One region of the Heyndrickxia acidicola genome, then DNA from elsewhere that is predicted to be linked to it. Evidence: a T-box and tRNA genes for the amino acid it is inferred to sense, from the RefSeq annotation. Region 1 holds a T-box; the other regions hold tRNA genes.
What was found. A T-box is a leader RNA that pairs with one kind of tRNA and senses whether it is charged. The one in region 1 lies ahead of A5N88_RS00635 (valine--tRNA ligase), so its partner is inferred to be a tRNA-Val.
Positions count from the first base shown of each region.

Region 2: it has a tRNA-Val gene. The T-box ahead of A5N88_RS00635 (valine--tRNA ligase) is inferred to sense a tRNA for this amino acid. The anticodon was not compared.
Region 3: it has a tRNA-Val gene. The T-box ahead of A5N88_RS00635 (valine--tRNA ligase) is inferred to sense a tRNA for this amino acid. The anticodon was not compared.

Region 1 covers NZ_KV440953.1:147,761-154,651, forward strand. The annotation lists gene hemL (glutamate-1-semialdehyde 2,1-aminomutase) at 1-498, shown strand, start outside; gene spoVID (stage VI sporulation protein D) at 1,220-2,431, shown strand; gene ysxE (spore coat protein YsxE) at 2,738-3,742, shown strand; gene A5N88_RS00630 (YszA family small membrane protein) at 4,223-4,420, opposite strand; T-box leader at 4,578-4,818, shown strand; gene A5N88_RS00635 (valine--tRNA ligase) at 4,872-6,891, shown strand, end outside.
Region 2 covers NZ_KV440953.1:3,481,677-3,488,567, reverse strand. The annotation lists rRNA gene A5N88_RS16250 (23S ribosomal RNA) at 1-1,839, opposite strand, end outside; rRNA gene A5N88_RS16245 (16S ribosomal RNA) at 2,143-3,695, opposite strand; tRNA gene A5N88_RS16240 (tRNA-Ala) at 3,795-3,870, opposite strand; tRNA gene A5N88_RS16235 (tRNA-Pro) at 3,878-3,954, opposite strand; tRNA gene A5N88_RS16230 (tRNA-Arg) at 3,985-4,061, opposite strand; tRNA gene A5N88_RS16225 (tRNA-Leu) at 4,097-4,185, opposite strand; tRNA gene A5N88_RS16220 (tRNA-Gly) at 4,195-4,269, opposite strand; tRNA gene A5N88_RS16215 (tRNA-Leu) at 4,285-4,366, opposite strand; tRNA gene A5N88_RS16210 (tRNA-Lys) at 4,376-4,451, opposite strand; tRNA gene A5N88_RS16205 (tRNA-Thr) at 4,629-4,704, opposite strand; tRNA gene A5N88_RS16200 (tRNA-Val) at 4,711-4,786, opposite strand; rRNA gene rrf (5S ribosomal RNA) at 4,795-4,911, opposite strand; rRNA gene A5N88_RS16190 (23S ribosomal RNA) at 4,986-6,891, opposite strand, start outside.
Region 3 covers NZ_KV440953.1:4,682,204-4,689,094, reverse strand. The annotation lists gene A5N88_RS21860 (1,4-dihydroxy-2-naphthoate polyprenyltransferase) at 1-714, shown strand, start outside; tRNA gene A5N88_RS21855 (tRNA-Glu) at 1,121-1,192, opposite strand; tRNA gene A5N88_RS21850 (tRNA-Ser) at 1,198-1,288, opposite strand; tRNA gene A5N88_RS21845 (tRNA-Asn) at 1,298-1,372, opposite strand; tRNA gene A5N88_RS21840 (tRNA-Ile) at 1,386-1,459, opposite strand; tRNA gene A5N88_RS21835 (tRNA-Gly) at 1,472-1,545, opposite strand; tRNA gene A5N88_RS21830 (tRNA-His) at 1,558-1,633, opposite strand; tRNA gene A5N88_RS21825 (tRNA-Phe) at 1,645-1,720, opposite strand; tRNA gene A5N88_RS21820 (tRNA-Asp) at 1,736-1,812, opposite strand; tRNA gene A5N88_RS21815 (tRNA-Met) at 1,819-1,892, opposite strand; tRNA gene A5N88_RS21810 (tRNA-Ser) at 1,945-2,037, opposite strand; tRNA gene A5N88_RS21805 (tRNA-Ile) at 2,045-2,121, opposite strand; tRNA gene A5N88_RS21800 (tRNA-Met) at 2,127-2,203, opposite strand; tRNA gene A5N88_RS21795 (tRNA-Ala) at 2,223-2,298, opposite strand; tRNA gene A5N88_RS21790 (tRNA-Pro) at 2,319-2,395, opposite strand; tRNA gene A5N88_RS21785 (tRNA-Arg) at 2,400-2,476, opposite strand; tRNA gene A5N88_RS21780 (tRNA-Leu) at 2,511-2,599, opposite strand; tRNA gene A5N88_RS21775 (tRNA-Gly) at 2,609-2,683, opposite strand; tRNA gene A5N88_RS21770 (tRNA-Leu) at 2,699-2,780, opposite strand; tRNA gene A5N88_RS21765 (tRNA-Lys) at 2,790-2,865, opposite strand; tRNA gene A5N88_RS21760 (tRNA-Thr) at 3,042-3,117, opposite strand; tRNA gene A5N88_RS21755 (tRNA-Val) at 3,124-3,199, opposite strand; rRNA gene rrf (5S ribosomal RNA) at 3,208-3,324, opposite strand; rRNA gene A5N88_RS21745 (23S ribosomal RNA) at 3,399-6,336, opposite strand; rRNA gene A5N88_RS21740 (16S ribosomal RNA) at 6,640-6,891, opposite strand, start outside.

The DNA.
Region 1 (6,891 bases):
TGCCTGGGCAAAGTGATTGGCGGAGGTCTTCCGGTTGGGGCATTCGGTGGGAAAGCAGAGATAATGGAAAGAATTGCGCCAAGCGGTCCTATTTATCAGGCGGGTACACTGTCAGGAAATCCATTAGCAATGACTGCTGGATATGAAACGCTGAGCCAGCTGACACCAGATACGTATAAAGAGTTCAGGAAAAAGGCAGATAAACTGGAAGAGGGCATTTCAAAAGCTGCAAAAAAATATGATATTCCACATACCTTTAACCGGGCAGGATCCATGATCGGCCTTTTCCTGACAAACGAAGAAGTTTTCAACTATGATACGGCAAAGACTTCAGATCTGGAGTTATTTGCTGCTTATTACCGTGAAATGGCATTGAATGGTGTTTTCTTGCCTCCGTCTCAATTTGAAGGTCTTTTCTTATCCACTGCACATACCGATGAAGATATTCAAAAGACCATTGAAGCAGCAGAAAAATCCTTCAGCAGGATAAGAGGATAAAGCCCTCATTTATAATAGACATTAACAAAAAAACATCTTTGGATAGCGGGTTCTGTTTTGAAGTACAAAATCTTTAAACGCACCCTACTTAATATCCAAAATAGATATGAAATGGTCCTGTGATTCGCAGGACCATTTTTTATTGAAATACTACAAAACCATTGATTTAATAAGATTTTTGCTAATGAATTTGGATTAGGGATCCTAAGAATCGCACCTAAATTCGTATATCAAAAAGCAAGGGATTTTCACCTTACATATATTTCTGTATTAAAATGGCTTTATATCAATAAATAGAGGGCAACCATAATCACTGCGATTTGGTGGCCCATACAATTAACTTTTTAAATATTAGTACTCGAAAACAGACCCCGTTAATCTTTAGATGGTTTTTTTGGATATAAGCATAATTTTATTATTTAACCAGGAGGCTCCCAGCCATATCGTAGAAAGCATATGCCTGCAGTGGAAATCACCACCAGGAGAATCAAGGCGTAACCAGTGTTTTGGTTAAAACGAATGCTGAAATTGATCGAAAAGTTGATTGAAGCGGAAGGGACGCAATATTCTGGCAGGAGAGCTTTATATATATTTAAAAAAAGATCCATGTAAAAAAAAAGAATCTGTTCACGTATTACGAATCATATTTCCTCTCCCTATCTCATACAGTTTTAATGACATAGTCATTTATTGTATTGGATCCGAAGGGAGGAAATCCATTATGTCTCAAAATCAATCGTCTTTACGATTTTCATTAGAAGAATCCATTTGGTTTAAAAGAGGACAGGAAGTAGAAGAGCTATTGTCCATTTCTTTAGACCCGGAAATTTCTATTCTTGAACAAGAGGAATATATCTTGATTCAAGGATCTTTGCGTTTGGCTGGTGAATTCAAATCAGAATCGAGTTATACAGAAGATTACCCAGATTTCCAGGGAACATATGTAGATGAGATAAGATATCACGAAGAAGAGGAAAGCTTTGAATTTTATCATCTTTTTCCCGTGGATGTCACTATTCCGAAAGAGCGAATAGAGCAATTGGAGGCTGTAGATGTTCATATCGATTCTTTTGACTATGTCTTTCCTGAAAAAGGATGTTTAAAGCTCAATGCTGACATTACTATCTACGGTCTCGTAAATGACCATACTGAAGAAGAGGCCTATTATCATCAGGAGCATCCAAAGCTGGAGTATGGGCACGAAGAAACATATGATGCCGAGGAGTATGAATATGAGCCTCTAAATCGCGATATTTCATTAGAGGCTGAACCCATTGAAGAACTGGATGAATATGAAGAAGTTGAACTGATCCCGCTTGTCAACCAAAATGAACCATCTGAATTACGCTTTACAGATAAAGATTCAGAAGATAAAAATGAGGATGAAGATTTATACCAACCATTTACTGCAGAAGCTAAACGCAAGCTGGAATTTGAAGCAGATGCCCCTGACTCGCTTCATGACCATGAAGAAAATGAAGTGTCTATTACTTTTTCAAATGAGCAGGAGAACGGGCACCTGCATAATGAATATGACCTTTCCACGATTTATCGTGACGAGAAGCAATCTCACTATGATCATCAGGATTATTATCAGGAGGAATCTTCTTCTTCTCAGAAAAATCAATATGAGGACTCTCTTAGCAAGAAAGAGGAATCTGGTGAAGAAAAACAAGAAAAAGAGAAAAAACCAAAAAAGAAGGATAAGTATGAATCTATATCGTTAACAGACTTCTTTGCTAGAAAAGAGGAAGAAGCACCGGCAAAACTAAAGGTTTGTATTGTGCAGCATGGAGAGACATTGGATTATTTAGCAGAGAAGTATGATATTAATGTTCAACAGATTCTAAGAATGAATCATTTAGACTTAACCCAGGATGTTCATGAAGGGCAGGTATTATACATACCTTCCTATGCAGTGGTGAGAAAATAGCCGTTTCTTAACCCAGAGTCAAGTGTTAACAGGATTTTATTATTCCCTTTCAATTTTTCCATTATGTTATGATGGTATATCCTTTTTGGAAAATTTATGTAACCCATGTAGTCTCTGTTTGGCTCCAGATCCTATCGGATAGCGGATTTCTAAGTCCTCTCACTAAGATAAGGCAACAGCAGCTCCTGAACGGCCTCGCTGTCTTCCCTTTATCTCAGTCGGGGACTATGAAATCCGTACACCGATGAGCAGGGTGCTTTCGCTTTTCTTAAAATCCGCTGGTTGATTTTTTAAGCAGGTGATGGAATGAATGAAAACAAAAACAATGATATTGTCCGAATTTTAAAGGAGTACGGATTAAATCACCCCCATATTGAAAGATACGGAAAAATATACAAGGTTTATTCACAGAATGGAATCTATGCCTTGAAGATCATTTCTCCCACAAGCGGCATCGACTTTGTACGGAACGTTCAGCTTCTTTATCAAAGGGGCTTTAATCGAATTGTTCCTATCTTTCCAACTCTTGATGGAAGGTATGCCATTCTTGAAGAACGATCACTGTATTATTTAATGCCGTGGCTTTCCAATGAGGATAAGGAAGACCGCTTTGCCAAGCATCAAAAAATGTTCAGGGAGCTGGCAAGGCTTCACACTTTGTCTGTAAAGGATATCGCCGTCACCAGTGAAGCAAGAGAGGAGCATTATGAAAGAACGGTAGAGCAATGGGAAAGAGAAGGAGAGTTCTTTGAAGAATTTTTGGAGTACTGTGAAAGAAAATGGTATATGTCACCGTTTGAACTCATGTTTTGCAATTATTATCAAAGTATAAATCAAGCAATGACTTTTTCAAAAACCAAACTGGAGGAGTGGCTCGAAGTATCCAAAGAGGATACTAAAGGAAGAACGGTTATGACCCATGGGAAGGTTTCGATTGAGCATTTTTTATACGATGATAAAGGATATGGTTATTTTACAAACTTCGAAGATTCAAAAATCGCTTCTCCTATCCATGATTTGCTTCCTTTTTTAGTGAGAAGATTGCATGCACAGCCTGGACAATACGATGACACGATTGAATGGATCAATACCTATTTTCGTTATTTCCCATTCAGAAGTGACGAAAAGCTGCTATTCCTAAGTTATCTTGCCCATCCCGGCTCTATTGTTGAAACTGTTCAGGACTATTATTTTAAAAGGAGCAATAAAACGGAGCTTCGGTTTGTGAAAAAATTCCAAAAAGAGTTTTGGCTTTTGAAAAATTCCGAATATGTAGTGATGAAGATGGCGCCGCCGCCAAGTCCTGAATAATGAAATGCCCCTTCCTATCGTATATTCAAAGGAAAGGGCTATTTTTTATGGTGAAAAGTATTTATTTAACTCATAAAAATTGCAAACTGTAAAGTTCATTCGATTTTTGATAACTGCTCGTTTTTTAGTTCATTTTACAGTAAAGAAAGAAACCAAAAGCAAACTTGTTTGCTTTTGGTTTCTTTCTTTACTGTAACCTTTCAGCTATGCTGAAAGGCGTGTGAAACGGCCGTTTCACACGAATGAGCTAAAAAACAACAGTATCCTTTAGCAAAAACCACCATGCTAATCAAATTCACATGATGGCGCATGAAAATTTGTTCTTTCACCCACAGGTTAAGGCAATGATTATTAGCAGAGGCCGTTTGGTTTGATGCTACAAACTCGAAATAAGATTTTTATAGGGTAGCCTTATGAATAAAAAATTTGAGTAACTACCGTCTTTGTTAAATATTAAAATTAAAACAGGCATTCAAATAATTAAAACCATTCGTAGTGATAACCTAAGGCAACGAGAATAAAAATGGCCAGCAATAATACATCAAAGGTTGTAGGAAAGAAAATAGTACGTATTCCTTGAAAGATGGCAAAAGGAATAATCAGCTGCCTGCAAACACCCCTGATGTTTCTTCCCCAGGTTTGAAGTGTATATTTATTAAAACTAAATTTATTCTTCACAATTTCACCTTCTTGCAAGAGATTCTGTATTTAATCTATGATAGAAAATAAATTCTGTGTCTTTTACCCAGGTCCATGAATATTTTTTATAAAATGGGCAATAAATAATTGACGGGAACAATGAAAATTGGATACTATAAAGTATAAATAAATGAAAAGAAATGCAATGACTGGGAAGAGTACAACCGATTCCGCTTTTAGAGAGGGAAATCATCTGCTGAAAGATTTCCTATGCCGGTAATGTTGGAAAGTCGCCCATGAGCAGTTTTTGTGAACCACTTAGTAGCAGAAGCCGGTGAAGAGCCGTTACCTCATCAAGAGCCAGATACAGGCATCCTGTTTTGTTTGTATCTGTGAAAAAAGGTGGTACCGCGAAATTCGCTCCCTTCGTCCTTTTGACGAGGGGAGCTTTTGTATTTTTTGGGTACCAAACAGGAAAGGGATGAACGAAATGGAAACAAATGAAGTGAAAATGCCGACAAAATATGACCCGGCATCCATTGAAAAAGGCCGTTATCAGTGGTGGCTTGAAGGAAAGTTTTTTGAAGCGAAGAACGATGTGGAGAAGGAGCCCTATACAATCGTTATTCCTCCTCCAAACGTCACTGGTAAGCTTCACCTGGGCCATGCATGGGATACAGCCTTGCAAGACATTTTAACAAGAATGAAAAGAATGCAGGGCTATGATGTCCTATGGCTGCCAGGAATGGACCATGCAGGAATTGCAACACAGGCAAAGGTGGATGAGAAGCTTCGCAGTCAGGGAATATCACGCTATGACTTAGGCCGTGAAAAATTTGTAGAAGAAACCTGGAAGTGGAAAGAGGAATATGCAGATTTTATCCGCCAGCAATGGTCGAAGCTTGGATTGGGTCTGGATTATTCCCGTGAAAGGTTTACGCTGGATGAGGGACTGTCAGATGCGGTCCGTAAAGTATTTGTTTCCCTTTATAATAAAGGTCTGATTTATCGCGGAGAATATATTATCAACTGGGATCCGGCAGCAAAAACCGCTCTATCCGACATCGAGGTTATTTATAAGGATGTCCAAGGCGCATTTTACCATATGAAATACCCGCTTTCAGATGGAACGGGCTATATTGAAATTGCGACAACACGCCCTGAAACAATGCTTGGGGATACAGCTGTAGCTGTTCATCCTGAAGATGACCGCTATAAGCATTTAATTGGTAAAGCCGTTATCCTGCCGATTACAGGACGTGAAATTCCCATTGTTGGCGATGATTATGTAGATATGGAATTTGGCTCAGGCGCAGTAAAGATTACACCGGCCCATGACCCGAATGATTTTGAAATCGGCAACCGCCACAATCTTGAAAGAATTCTTGTTATGAACGAAGACGGAACCATGAATGAAAAAGCTCTTCAATACAATGGAATGGACCGTTTTGAATGCCGTAAGCAGCTGGTGAAGGATCTTAAAGAGCAGGGCGTCCTTATTAAAATTGAAGAACACCTGCACTCAGTAGGCCATTCAGAACGCAGCGGTGCGGTAGTAGAGCCGTATTTATCCACTCAATGGTTTGTTAAAATGCAGCCTTTAGCAGATGCGGCTGTTGAGCTTCAAGAATCAGAAACCAAGGTTCACTTTGTACCGGACCGTTTTGAAAAAAATTATATGCGCTGGATGGAAAATATACGCGACTGGTGTATTTCTCGACAGCTTTGGTGGGGACATCGGATTCCTGCCTGGTACCATAAAGAAACAGGAGAAGTATACGTAGGTATGGAGGATCCTAGTGACTCTGAAAATTGGGAGCAGGATTCAGATGTGCTCGATACCTGGTTCAGCTCCGCTTTATGGCCATTTTCCACAATGGGCTGGCCAGATACAGAAGCACCTGATTTCAACCGTTATTATCCGACAAACTGCCTTGTAACCGGCTATGATATTATTGGATTCTGGGTATCCAGGATGATATTCCAGGGACTTGAATTTACAGGCAGACGTCCGTTTAAGGATGTTCTGATTCATGGACTTGTCAGGGATGAACAAGGCCGAAAAATGAGTAAATCTCTCGGCAATGGAGTAGATCCGATGGATGTTATCGAGAAATACGGTGCTGATTCACTTCGTTATTTCTTGACAACAGGCAGCTCTCCTGGACAGGATTTGCGCTTTAGTTACGAAAAAGTTGAATCCGTTTGGAACTTTGCAAATAAAATCTGGAATGCTTCCCGCTTTGCATTGATGAACATGAAAGGCCTTAAGTATGATGAAATTGACTTAAGCGGGAAAAAATCGGTTGCGGATAAATGGATCCTGACAAGATTAAATGAAACCATTGATACTGTTACAAAGCTGGCAGACCGTTATGAATTCGGGGAAGTAGGCCGTGCGCTCTATAACTTCATCTGGGATGACTTCTGTGACTGGTATATCGAAATGGCCAAATTGCCTTTATATGGCGACGATGAGGAAGCTAAGAAAACGACTCGTTCCGTTCTGG
Region 2 (6,891 bases), 3.3 Mb from region 1:
GCAGAGACCTGTGTTTTTGCTAAACAGTCGCCTGGGCCTATTCACTGCGGCTCTCTCGGGCTTGCACCCTACCAGAGCACCCCTTCTCCCGAAGTTACGGGGTCATTTTGCCGAGTTCCTTAACGAGAGTTCTCTCGCTCACCTTAGGATTCTCTCCTCGCCTACCTGTGTCGGTTTGCGGTACGGGCACCTTTTTCCTCGCTAGAGGCTTTTCTTGGCAGTGTGGAATCAGGAACTTCGGTACTATATTTCCCTCGCCATCACAGCTCCGCTTTAATGATAAGGATTTGCCTCATCATCAGCCTAACTGCTTGGACACGGCAATCCAGCGCCGTGCTTACCCTATCCTCCTGCGTCCCCCCATCACTCAAACGGAAAAGAGGTGGTACAGGAATATCAACCTGTTGTCCATCGCCTACGCCTTTCGGCCTCGGCTTAGGTCCCGACTAACCCTGAGCGGACGAGCCTTCCTCAGGAAACCTTAGGCATTCGGTGGAAGGGATTCTCACCCTTCTTTCGCTACTCATACCGGCATTCTCACTTCTAAGCGCTCCACCAGTCCTTACGGTCTAGCTTCAACGCCCTTAGAACGCTCTCCTACCACTGACACCTACGGTGTCAATCCACAGCTTCGGTGATACGTTTAGCCCCGGTACATTTTCGGCGCAGAGTCACTCGACCAGTGAGCTATTACGCACTCTTTAAATGGTGGCTGCTTCTAAGCCAACATCCTGGTTGTCTAAGCAACTCCACATCCTTTTCCACTTAACGTATACTTTGGGACCTTAGCTGGTGGTCTGGGCTGTTTCCCTTTTGACCATGGATCTTATCACTCACAGTCTGACTCCCAAGAATAAGTATTTGGCATTCGGAGTTTGTCTGAATTCGGTAACCCGATGAGGGCCCCTAGTCCAAACAGTGCTCTACCTCCAATACTCTTCTCTTGAGGCTAGCCCTAAAGCTATTTCGGAGAGAACCAGCTATCTCCAGGTTCGATTGGAATTTCTCCGCTACCCACACCTCATCCCCGCACTTTTCAACGTGCGTGGGTTCGGGCCTCCAGTAAGTGTTACCTTACCTTCACCCTGGACATGGGTAGATCACCTGGTTTCGGGTCTACGACCTCATACTCATTCGCCCTATTCAGACTCGCTTTCGCTGCGGCTCCGCCTTATCAGCTTAACCTTGCATGAAATCGTAACTCGCCGGTTCATTCTACAAAAGGCACGCCATTACCCTGCATAAATGCATAGGGCTTTGACTACTTGTAGGCACACGGTTTCAGGATCTCTTTCACTCCCCTTCCGGGGTGCTTTTCACCTTTCCCTCACGGTACTGGTTCACTATCGGTCACTAGGGAGTATTTAGCCTTGGGAGATGGTCCTCCCAGCTTCCGACGGGATTTCACGTGTCCCGCCGTACTCAGGATACACTCAAGAGGGAACGAAGTTTCAACTACAGGGTTGTTACCTTCTTTGACGGGCCTTTCCAGACCTCTTCATTTACCTCGTTCCTTTGTAACTCCGTATAGAGTGTCCTACAACCCCAAGAGGCAAGCCTCTTGGTTTGGGCTAATTCCGTTTCGCTCGCCGCTACTCAGGAAATCGCAATTGCTTTCTCTTCCTCCGGGTACTTAGATGTTTCAGTTCCCCGGGTCTGCCTTCAGTACCCTATGTATTCAGGTAAAGATACTACCCCATTACGGGCAGTGGGTTTCCCCATTCGGAAATCTCCGGATCAAAGCTTACTTACAGCTCCCCGAAGCATATCGGTGTTAGTACCGTCCTTCATCGGCTCCTAGTGCCAAGGCATCCACCGTGCGCCCTTACTAACTTAACCTATAAAAGGTTTTTACTACTAAAATGGAAAAAATCCATAAAGTGGCGATTCTCGGTTATTTGCTTGGTTATTCTCAATATCTAGTTTTCAAGGAACAATACTCAAACGAATGATCAACTTCGAATCTCTTCGTCAGCTTCACTCACTCTCATCCTCACGTATTGTCATACGTTCCGGTGATCGCTCGTTCGCTTCCTCGACCTTCTTGCTGCTGATTCGTTTGATGGTTTTGAGAGATAGTTCCCTCAAAACTAAACAAAAACAGAAACGTCTTTTTATGAAGCGAAGCTTCATTTTCCTTAGAAAGGAGGTGATCCAGCCGCACCTTCCGATACGGCTACCTTGTTACGACTTCACCCCAATCATCTGTCCCACCTTCGGCGGCTGGCTCCAAAAGGTTACCTCACCGACTTCGGGTGTTACAAACTCTCGTGGTGTGACGGGCGGTGTGTACAAGGCCCGGGAACGTATTCACCGCGGCATGCTGATCCGCGATTACTAGCGATTCCGGCTTCATGTAGGCGAGTTGCAGCCTACAATCCGAACTGAGAATGGTTTTATGGGATTGGCTAAACCTCGCGGTCTTGCAGCCCTTTGTACCATCCATTGTAGCACGTGTGTAGCCCAGGTCATAAGGGGCATGATGATTTGACGTCATCCCCACCTTCCTCCGGTTTGTCACCGGCAGTCACCCTAGAGTGCCCAACTGAATGCTGGCAACTAAGGTCAAGGGTTGCGCTCGTTGCGGGACTTAACCCAACATCTCACGACACGAGCTGACGACAACCATGCACCACCTGTCACTCTGTCCCCCGAAGGGGAAAGCCCTATCTCTAGGGTTGTCAGAGGATGTCAAGACCTGGTAAGGTTCTTCGCGTTGCTTCGAATTAAACCACATGCTCCACCGCTTGTGCGGGCCCCCGTCAATTCCTTTGAGTTTCAGCCTTGCGGCCGTACTCCCCAGGCGGAGTGCTTAATGCGTTAGCTGCAGCACTAAAGGGCGGAAACCCTCTAACACTTAGCACTCATCGTTTACGGCGTGGACTACCAGGGTATCTAATCCTGTTCGCTCCCCACGCTTTCGCGCCTCAGCGTCAGTTACAGACCAGAGAGTCGCCTTCGCCACTGGTGTTCCTCCACATATCTACGCATTTCACCGCTACACGTGGAATTCCACTCTCCTCTTCTGCACTCAAGTCTCCCAGTTTCCAATGACCCTCCACGGTTGAGCCGTGGGCTTTCACATCAGACTTAAGAAACCGCCTGCGCGCGCTTTACGCCCAATAATTCCGGACAACGCTTGCCACCTACGTATTACCGCGGCTGCTGGCACGTAGTTAGCCGTGGCTTTCTGGTTAGGTACCGTCAAGGTACCGCCCTATTCGAACGGTACTTGTTCTTCCCTAACAACAGAGTTTTACGATCCGAAAACCTTCATCACTCACGCGGCGTTGCTCCGTCAGACTTTCGTCCATTGCGGAAGATTCCCTACTGCTGCCTCCCGTAGGAGTCTGGGCCGTGTCTCAGTCCCAGTGTGGCCGATCACCCTCTCAGGTCGGCTACGCATCGTTGCCTTGGTGAGCCGTTACCTCACCAACTAGCTAATGCGCCGCGGGTCCATCTGTAAGTGATAGCCGAAGCCATCTTTCAATATTCCCCCATGCGGAGGAAGAAGTTATCCGGTATTAGCCCCGGTTTCCCGGAGTTATCCCAGTCTTACAGGCAGGTTACCCACGTGTTACTCACCCGTCCGCCGCTAACCAAAAGGGAGCAAGCTCCCAATTGATTCGCTCGACTTGCATGTATTAGGCACGCCGCCAGCGTTCGTCCTGAGCCAGGATCAAACTCTCCAAAAAAGAGTTGATTTAGCTCTTAAAGTTGTTGTCTATATAAGACAAAGAATTAACGTTGACGTTTCTGTTTCGTTCAGTTTTCAAGGAACAATTCATTCTTATTGGTGGAGCCTAGCGGGATCGAACCGCTGACCTCCTGCGTGCAAAGCAGGCGCTCTCCCAGCTGAGCTAAGGCCCCATATTAGTGGTCGGGAAGACAGGATTCGAACCTGCGACCCCATGGTCCCAAACCATGTGCTCTACCAAGCTGAGCTACTTCCCGTTTGTAACCATATAATATAAAAATATTTAATGGCGCGCCCGAGAGGAGTCGAACCCCTAACCTTTTGATCCGTAGTCAAACGCTCTATCCAATTGAGCTACGGGCGCTTAAAGAAAAGTTATTTTGCTGCCGCAAAAAACTTTGGTGCCGAGGACCGGAATCGAACCGGTACGGTAGTCACCTACCGCAGGATTTTAAGTCCTGTGCGTCTGCCAGTTCCGCCACCCCGGCAAGGGTGTTTGGAGCGGAAGACGGGATTCGAACCCGCGACCCCCACCTTGGCAAGGTGGTGTTCTACCACTGAACTACTTCCGCAAAATTTCAAATAAGTGCGGGTGAAGGGAGTCGAACCCCCACGCCTTGCGGCGCCAGATCCTAAGTCTGGTGCGTCTGCCAATTCCGCCACACCCGCATATTTAAATGGTGAGCCATGAAGGACTCGAACCTTCGACCCTCTGATTAAAAGTCAGATGCTCTACCGACTGAGCTAATGGCTCAAACAATGAAAACCTTGATTTATAGTATACAGCCTAAACCTTGTGGCATCTACGACGTCCCAATCTCAGGATGTCTTGCAAGATGCAGCTCGATTGGTACGCTGATGATAATTCAGTGAAGATTATTCATCGTGCTCTACCGACTGAGCTAATGGCTCGTACTAATTTCCATAAAAGTGGTGCCGGCCAGAGGACTTGAACCCCCAACCTACTGATTACAAGTCAGTTGCTCTACCAATTGAGCTAGGCCGGCTAATAATGGTGGAGGATGACGGGTTCGAACCGCCGACCCCCTGCTTGTAAGGCAGGTGCTCTCCCAGCTGAGCTAATCCTCCAATATAATGCCTGGCAATGTCCTACTCTCACAGGGGGACAGCCCCCAACTACCATCGGCGCTGAGAAGCTTAACTTCCGTGTTCGGGATGGGAACGGGTGTGACCTTCTCGCCATAATTACCAGACCGTATTTAATTAAGGATTGCTCCTTCAAAACTAGATATGAGAAACCAAGCATAACCTTGAATCGTTTTATTTATTGGTTAAGTCCTCGATCGATTAGTATCCGTCAGCTCCATGTGTCACCACACTTCCACCTCGAACCTATCAACCTGATCATCTTTCAGGGATCTTACTAGCTTGCGCTATGGGAAATCTCATCTTGAGGGGGGCTTCATGCTTAGATGCTTTCAGCACTTATCCCTTCCGCACATAGCTACCCAGCGATGCCTTTGGCAAGACAACTGGTACACCAGCGGTGCGTCCATCCCGGTCCTCTCGTACTAAGGACAGCTCCTCTCAAATTTCCTACGCCCACGACGGATAGGGACCGAACTGTCTCACGACGTTCTGAACCCAGCTCGCGTACCGCTTTAATGGGCGAACAGCCCAACCCTTGGGACCGACTACAGCCCCAGGATGCGATGAGCCGACATCGAGGTGCCAAACCTCCCCGTCGATGTGGACTCTTGGGGGAGATAAGCCTGTTATCCCCGGGGTAGCTTTTATCCGTTGAGCGATGGCCCTTCCATGCGGAACCACCGGATCACTAAGCCCGACTTTCGTCCCTGCTCGACTTGTAGGTCTCGCAGTCAAGCTCCCTTGTGCCTTTACACTCTGCGAATGATTTCCAACCATTCTGAGGGAACCTTTGGGCGCCTCCGTTACTCTTTAGGAGGCGACCGCCCCAGTCAAACTGCCTGCCTGACACTGTCTCCCACCCCGATCAGGGGTGCGGGTTAGAATTTCAATACAACCAGGGTAGTATCCCACCGACGCCTCCACCGAAGCTGGCGCTCCGGCTTCAAAGGCTCCTACCTATCCTGTACAAGTTGTACCAAAATTCAATATCAAGCTGCAGTAAAGCTCCACGGGGTCTTTCCGTCCTGTCGCGGGTAACCTGCATCTTCACAGGTACTATAATTTCACCGAGTCTCTCGTTGAGACAGTGCCCAGATCGTTACGCCTTTCGTGCGGGTCAGAACTTACCTGACAAGGAATTTCGCTACCTTAGGACCGTTATAGTTACGGCCGCCGTTTACTGGGGCTTCAGTTCAGAGCTTCGCTTGCGCTAACCCCTCTCCTTAACCTTCCAGCACCGGGCAGGCGTCAGCCCCTATACTTCGCCTTGCGGCTTCGCAGAGACCTGTGTTTTTGCTAAACAGTCGCCTGGGCCTATTCACTGCGGCTCTCTCGGGCTTGCACCCTACCAGAGCACCCCTTCTCCCGAAGTTACGGGGTCATTTTGCCGAGTTCCTTAACGAGAGTTCTCTCGCTCACCTTAGGATTCTCTCCTCGCCTACCTGTGTCGGTTTGCGGTACGGGCACCTTTTTCCTCGCTAGAGGCTTTTCTTGGCAGTGTGGAATCAGGAACTTCGGTACTATATTTCCCTCGCCATCACAGCTCCGCTTTAATGATAAGGATTTGCCTCATCATCAGCCTAACTGCTTGGACACGGCAATCCAGCGCCGTGCTTACCCTATCCTCCTGCGTCCCCCCATCACTCAAACGGAAAAGAGGTGGTACAGGAATATCAACCTGTTGTCCATCGCCTACGCCTTTCGGCCTCGGCTTAGGTCCCGACTAACCCTGAGCGGACGAGCCTTCCTCAGGAAACCTTAGGCATTCGGTGGAAGGGATTCTCACCCTTCTTTCGCTACTCATACCGGCATTCTCACTTCTAAGCGCTCCACCAGTCCTTACGGTCTAGCTTCAACGCCCTTAGAACGCTCTCCTACCACTGACACCTACGGTGTCAATCCACAGCTTCGGTGATACGTTTAGCCCCGGTACATTTTCGGCGCAGAGTCACTCGACCAGTGAGCTATTACGCACTCTTTAAATGGTGGCTGCTTCTAAGCCAACATCCTGGTTGTCTAAGCAACTCCACATCCTTTTCCACTTAACGTATACTTTGGGACCTTAGCTGGTGGTCTGGGCTGTT
Region 3 (6,891 bases), 4.5 Mb from region 1:
GAATACTACGATTTTAAACGCGGCTTAGACAATGAAAACTCCGTTGGGATTGGGGGCGCAATCGTCCGAAATGGCGTGAAGCCCAAGACTGTCTTAAGTTTAGCCTTTGCATTTTTTGCTATTTCCGTCCTTATAGGTATTTATATTTCTGCTACTACATCGTGGTGGATAGCCGCAATAGGCACCGTTTGTATGATTGTAGCCTATCTTTACACAGGAGGCCCGCTTCCTATTGCCTATACACCATTTGGTGAAATTATTTCCGGCTTTTTTATGGGTGTCATCATCGTCCTCATTTCTTTTTATATTCAAACCGGAACTATTACAAGCGGCAGTATTTTGATTTCAATTCCCATCATGATTCTTATTGGAGCCATCCTGCTTTCCAATAATATTAGGGACCTTGATGGCGACAAAGAGAATGGCCGTAAGACAGTGGCTATTCTAATAGGAAGAAAAAATGCTATTATCCTATTAGGCTCTATGTTCACATTTTCTTATCTATGGATTATTGGCTTCATCATCTTTGGCCATGCAACACCATGGCTGTTAATTATCCTGCTTAGCCTGCCAAAACCAATCGCAGCAATTAGGGGATTTATCGGAAAAACAGAAGCAATTCAAATGGTACCAGCAATGGTTGCCACAGCCCAAACAAACACCTTTTTTGGCTTCCTGCTTTCCATAGGCCTCATCATAAATTACTTCATGTAAAAAGGACAGCATTGCTGTCCTTTTATATCTTTAAAAATGGCTCCGTTAATCTTCCCTGTTGATTCCCGCAGCAAGCACCGCAGGAGTCTCGTTCTTTGACCTTCAATGAACTTTTGGGCCAGACCAACAATGGGCTTTTGCAGCGGATATAGGCCGCGCCTTGTACTTCTTGCTGGCTGAATTCCTTGCTGCGGGGTCTCCTTTTACCGATTCCGCTCCAATTCACTGCGGTAAAATCAACATTGATCTTAAACAGAGCATTAAAAATAAAGAATCCTTTACTTCATTAAAGGGATCAGACCCCTTTAACATTTTACCGCGAAGAAGTAACAAATTACTTCTAGAATTATCTGCACAACAAAAAAGCGGTAACACACAATATATGTGTGTTACCGCTTTTTGATGATGACCCGTACGGGATTCGAACCCGTGTTACCGCCGTGAAAGGGCGGTGTCTTAACCGCTTGACCAACGGGCCAAATATGGCGGAGAAGGAGGGATTTGAACCCTCGCGCCGCTTACGCGACCTACACCCTTAGCAGGGGCGCCTCTTCAGCCACTTGAGTACTTCCCCATATTGTGATGGCTCCGCAGGTAGGACTCGAACCTACGACCGATCGGTTAACAGCCGATAGCTCTACCACTGAGCTACTGCGGAATATTAATAAAAATGGGCCTAAATGGACTCGAACCATCGACCTCACGCTTATCAGGCGTGCGCTCTAACCAGCTGAGCTATAGGCCCATAATAAAATTATGGAGCGGGTGATGGGAATCGAACCCACGACAACAGCTTGGAAGGCTGTAGTTTTACCACTAAACTACACCCGCATAAATTGAAAATGGGGCGGCTGATGGGAATCGAACCCACGAATGTCGGAACCACAATCCGATGCGTTAACCACTTCGCCACAGCCGCCATCGTTTGAATGGTGGCTCGGGACGGAATCGAACCGCCGACACAAGGATTTTCAGTCCTTTGCTCTACCGACTGAGCTACCGAGCCATATTGATTTGTAAATGGCGGTCCGGACGGGACTCGAACCCGCGACCTCCTGCGTGACAGGCAGGCATTCTAACCAGCTGAACTACCGGACCATTGTATTGCGGGGGCAGGATTTGAACCTGCGACCTTCGGGTTATGAGCCCGACGAGCTACCGAACTGCTCCACCCCGCGACGATACTATAATTTTTTGTGTCTAAACAAGCCAATATTTTAAAAATAAGTATGGCGGAGGAAGAGGGATTCGAACCCCCGCGCGGTGTAACCCGCCTGTCGGTTTTCAAGACCGATCCCTTCAGCCGGACTTGGGTATTCCTCCGTACTTATGGTGGACCTTGTAGGACTCGAACCTACGACCGGACGGTTATGAGCCGTCTGCTCTAACCAGCTGAGCTAAAGGTCCTCTAATGGTAGCGGCGGAGGGGATCGAACCCCCGACCTCACGGGTATGAACCGTACGCTCTAGCCAGCTGAGCTACACCGCCATTAGAAAAATAATATATTTGGTGGAGCCTAGCGGGATCGAACCGCTGACCTCCTGCGTGCAAAGCAGGCGCTCTCCCAGCTGAGCTAAGGCCCCAAAATGATTTAAATAGTCTCTGGTCGGGAAGACAGGATTCGAACCTGCGACCCCATGGTCCCAAACCATGTGCTCTACCAAGCTGAGCTACTTCCCGTAAATGGCGCGCCCGAGAGGAGTCGAACCCCTAACCTTTTGATCCGTAGTCAAACGCTCTATCCAATTGAGCTACGGGCGCTTAAAGAAAAGTTATTTTCTACCGCAAAAAACTTTGGTGCCGAGGACCGGAATCGAACCGGTACGGTAGTCACCTACCGCAGGATTTTAAGTCCTGTGCGTCTGCCAGTTCCGCCACCCCGGCAAGGGTGTTTGGAGCGGAAGACGGGATTCGAACCCGCGACCCCCACCTTGGCAAGGTGGTGTTCTACCACTGAACTACTTCCGCAAATTTTTAAATAAGTGCGGGTGAAGGGAGTCGAACCCCCACGCCTTGCGGCGCCAGATCCTAAGTCTGGTGCGTCTGCCAATTCCGCCACACCCGCATATTTAAATGGTGAGCCATGAAGGACTCGAACCTTCGACCCTCTGATTAAAAGTCAGATGCTCTACCGACTGAGCTAATGGCTCAAACAATGAAAACCTTGATTTATAGTATACATTCTAACCTTGTGGCATCTACGACGTCCCAATCTCAGGATGTCTTGCAAGATGCAGCTCGATTGGTACGCTGATGATAATTCAGTGAAGATTATTCATCGTGCTCTACCGACTGAGCTAATGGCTCGTACTAATTTCCATAAAAGTGGTGCCGGCCAGAGGACTTGAACCCCCAACCTACTGATTACAAGTCAGTTGCTCTACCAATTGAGCTAGGCCGGCTAATAATGGTGGAGGATGACGGGTTCGAACCGCCGACCCCCTGCTTGTAAGGCAGGTGCTCTCCCAGCTGAGCTAATCCTCCAATATAATGCCTGGCAATGTCCTACTCTCACAGGGGGACAGCCCCCAACTACCATCGGCGCTGAGAAGCTTAACTTCCGTGTTCGGGATGGGAACGGGTGTGACCTTCTCGCCATAATTACCAGACCGTATTTAATTAAGGATTGCTCCTTCAAAACTAGATATGAGAAACCAAGCATAACCTTGAATCGTTTTATATATTGGTTAAGTCCTCGATCGATTAGTATCCGTCAGCTCCATGTGTCACCACACTTCCACCTCGAACCTATCAACCTGATCATCTTTCAGGGATCTTACTAGCTTGCGCTATGGGAAATCTCATCTTGAGGGGGGCTTCATGCTTAGATGCTTTCAGCACTTATCCCTTCCGCACATAGCTACCCAGCGATGCCTTTGGCAAGACAACTGGTACACCAGCGGTGCGTCCATCCCGGTCCTCTCGTACTAAGGACAGCTCCTCTCAAATTTCCTACGCCCACGACGGATAGGGACCGAACTGTCTCACGACGTTCTGAACCCAGCTCGCGTACCGCTTTAATGGGCGAACAGCCCAACCCTTGGGACCGACTACAGCCCCAGGATGCGATGAGCCGACATCGAGGTGCCAAACCTCCCCGTCGATGTGGACTCTTGGGGGAGATAAGCCTGTTATCCCCGGGGTAGCTTTTATCCGTTGAGCGATGGCCCTTCCATGCGGAACCACCGGATCACTAAGCCCGACTTTCGTCCCTGCTCGACTTGTAGGTCTCGCAGTCAAGCTCCCTTGTGCCTTTACACTCTGCGAATGATTTCCAACCATTCTGAGGGAACCTTTGGGCGCCTCCGTTACTCTTTAGGAGGCGACCGCCCCAGTCAAACTGCCTGCCTGACACTGTCTCCCACCCCGATCAGGGGTGCGGGTTAGAATTTCAATACAACCAGGGTAGTATCCCACCGACGCCTCCACCGAAGCTGGCGCTCCGGCTTCAAAGGCTCCTACCTATCCTGTACAAGTTGTACCAAAATTCAATATCAAGCTGCAGTAAAGCTCCACGGGGTCTTTCCGTCCTGTCGCGGGTAACCTGCATCTTCACAGGTACTATAATTTCACCGAGTCTCTCGTTGAGACAGTGCCCAGATCGTTACGCCTTTCGTGCGGGTCAGAACTTACCTGACAAGGAATTTCGCTACCTTAGGACCGTTATAGTTACGGCCGCCGTTTACTGGGGCTTCAGTTCAGAGCTTCGCTTGCGCTAACCCCTCTCCTTAACCTTCCAGCACCGGGCAGGCGTCAGCCCCTATACTTCGCCTTGCGGCTTCGCAGAGACCTGTGTTTTTGCTAAACAGTCGCCTGGGCCTATTCACTGCGGCTCTCTCGGGCTTGCACCCTACCAGAGCACCCCTTCTCCCGAAGTTACGGGGTCATTTTGCCGAGTTCCTTAACGAGAGTTCTCTCGCTCACCTTAGGATTCTCTCCTCGCCTACCTGTGTCGGTTTGCGGTACGGGCACCTTTTTCCTCGCTAGAGGCTTTTCTTGGCAGTGTGGAATCAGGAACTTCGGTACTATATTTCCCTCGCCATCACAGCTCCGCTTTAATGATAAGGATTTGCCTCATCATCAGCCTAACTGCTTGGACACGGCAATCCAGCGCCGTGCTTACCCTATCCTCCTGCGTCCCCCCATCACTCAAACGGAAAAGAGGTGGTACAGGAATATCAACCTGTTGTCCATCGCCTACGCCTTTCGGCCTCGGCTTAGGTCCCGACTAACCCTGAGCGGACGAGCCTTCCTCAGGAAACCTTAGGCATTCGGTGGAAGGGATTCTCACCCTTCTTTCGCTACTCATACCGGCATTCTCACTTCTAAGCGCTCCACCAGTCCTTACGGTCTAGCTTCAACGCCCTTAGAACGCTCTCCTACCACTGACACCTACGGTGTCAATCCACAGCTTCGGTGATACGTTTAGCCCCGGTACATTTTCGGCGCAGAGTCACTCGACCAGTGAGCTATTACGCACTCTTTAAATGGTGGCTGCTTCTAAGCCAACATCCTGGTTGTCTAAGCAACTCCACATCCTTTTCCACTTAACGTATACTTTGGGACCTTAGCTGGTGGTCTGGGCTGTTTCCCTTTTGACCATGGATCTTATCACTCACAGTCTGACTCCCAAGAATAAGTATTTGGCATTCGGAGTTTGTCTGAATTCGGTAACCCGATGAGGGCCCCTAGTCCAAACAGTGCTCTACCTCCAATACTCTTCTCTTGAGGCTAGCCCTAAAGCTATTTCGGAGAGAACCAGCTATCTCCAGGTTCGATTGGAATTTCTCCGCTACCCACACCTCATCCCCGCACTTTTCAACGTGCGTGGGTTCGGGCCTCCAGTAAGTGTTACCTTACCTTCACCCTGGACATGGGTAGATCACCTGGTTTCGGGTCTACGACCTCATACTCATTCGCCCTATTCAGACTCGCTTTCGCTGCGGCTCCGCCTTATCAGCTTAACCTTGCATGAAATCGTAACTCGCCGGTTCATTCTACAAAAGGCACGCCATTACCCTGCATAAATGCATAGGGCTTTGACTACTTGTAGGCACACGGTTTCAGGATCTCTTTCACTCCCCTTCCGGGGTGCTTTTCACCTTTCCCTCACGGTACTGGTTCACTATCGGTCACTAGGGAGTATTTAGCCTTGGGAGATGGTCCTCCCAGCTTCCGACGGGATTTCACGTGTCCCGCCGTACTCAGGATACACTCAAGAGGGAACGAAGTTTCAACTACAGGGTTGTTACCTTCTTTGACGGGCCTTTCCAGACCTCTTCATTTACCTCGTTCCTTTGTAACTCCGTATAGAGTGTCCTACAACCCCAAGAGGCAAGCCTCTTGGTTTGGGCTAATTCCGTTTCGCTCGCCGCTACTCAGGAAATCGCAATTGCTTTCTCTTCCTCCGGGTACTTAGATGTTTCAGTTCCCCGGGTCTGCCTTCAGTACCCTATGTATTCAGGTAAAGATACTACCCCATTACGGGCAGTGGGTTTCCCCATTCGGAAATCTCCGGATCAAAGCTTACTTACAGCTCCCCGAAGCATATCGGTGTTAGTACCGTCCTTCATCGGCTCCTAGTGCCAAGGCATCCACCGTGCGCCCTTACTAACTTAACCTATAAAAGGTTTTTACTACTAAAATGGAAAAAATCCATAAAGTGGCGATTCTCGGTTATTTGCTTGGTTATTCTCAATATCTAGTTTTCAAGGAACAATACTCAAACGAATGATCAACTTCGAATCTCTTCGTCAGCTTCACTCACTCTCATCCTCACGTATTGTCATACGTTCCGGTGATCGCTCGTTCGCTTCCTCGACCTTCTTGCTGCTGATTCGTTTGATGGTTTTGAGAGATAGTTCCCTCAAAACTAAACAAAAACAGAAACGTCTTTTTATGAAGCGAAGCTTCATTTTCCTTAGAAAGGAGGTGATCCAGCCGCACCTTCCGATACGGCTACCTTGTTACGACTTCACCCCAATCATCTGTCCCACCTTCGGCGGCTGGCTCCAAAAGGTTACCTCACCGACTTCGGGTGTTACAAACTCTCGTGGTGTGACGGGCGGTGTGTACAAGGCCCGGGAACGTATTCACCGCGGCATGCTGATCCGCGATTACTAGCGATTCCGGCTTCATGTAGGCGAGTTGCAGCCTACAATCCGAACTGAGAATGG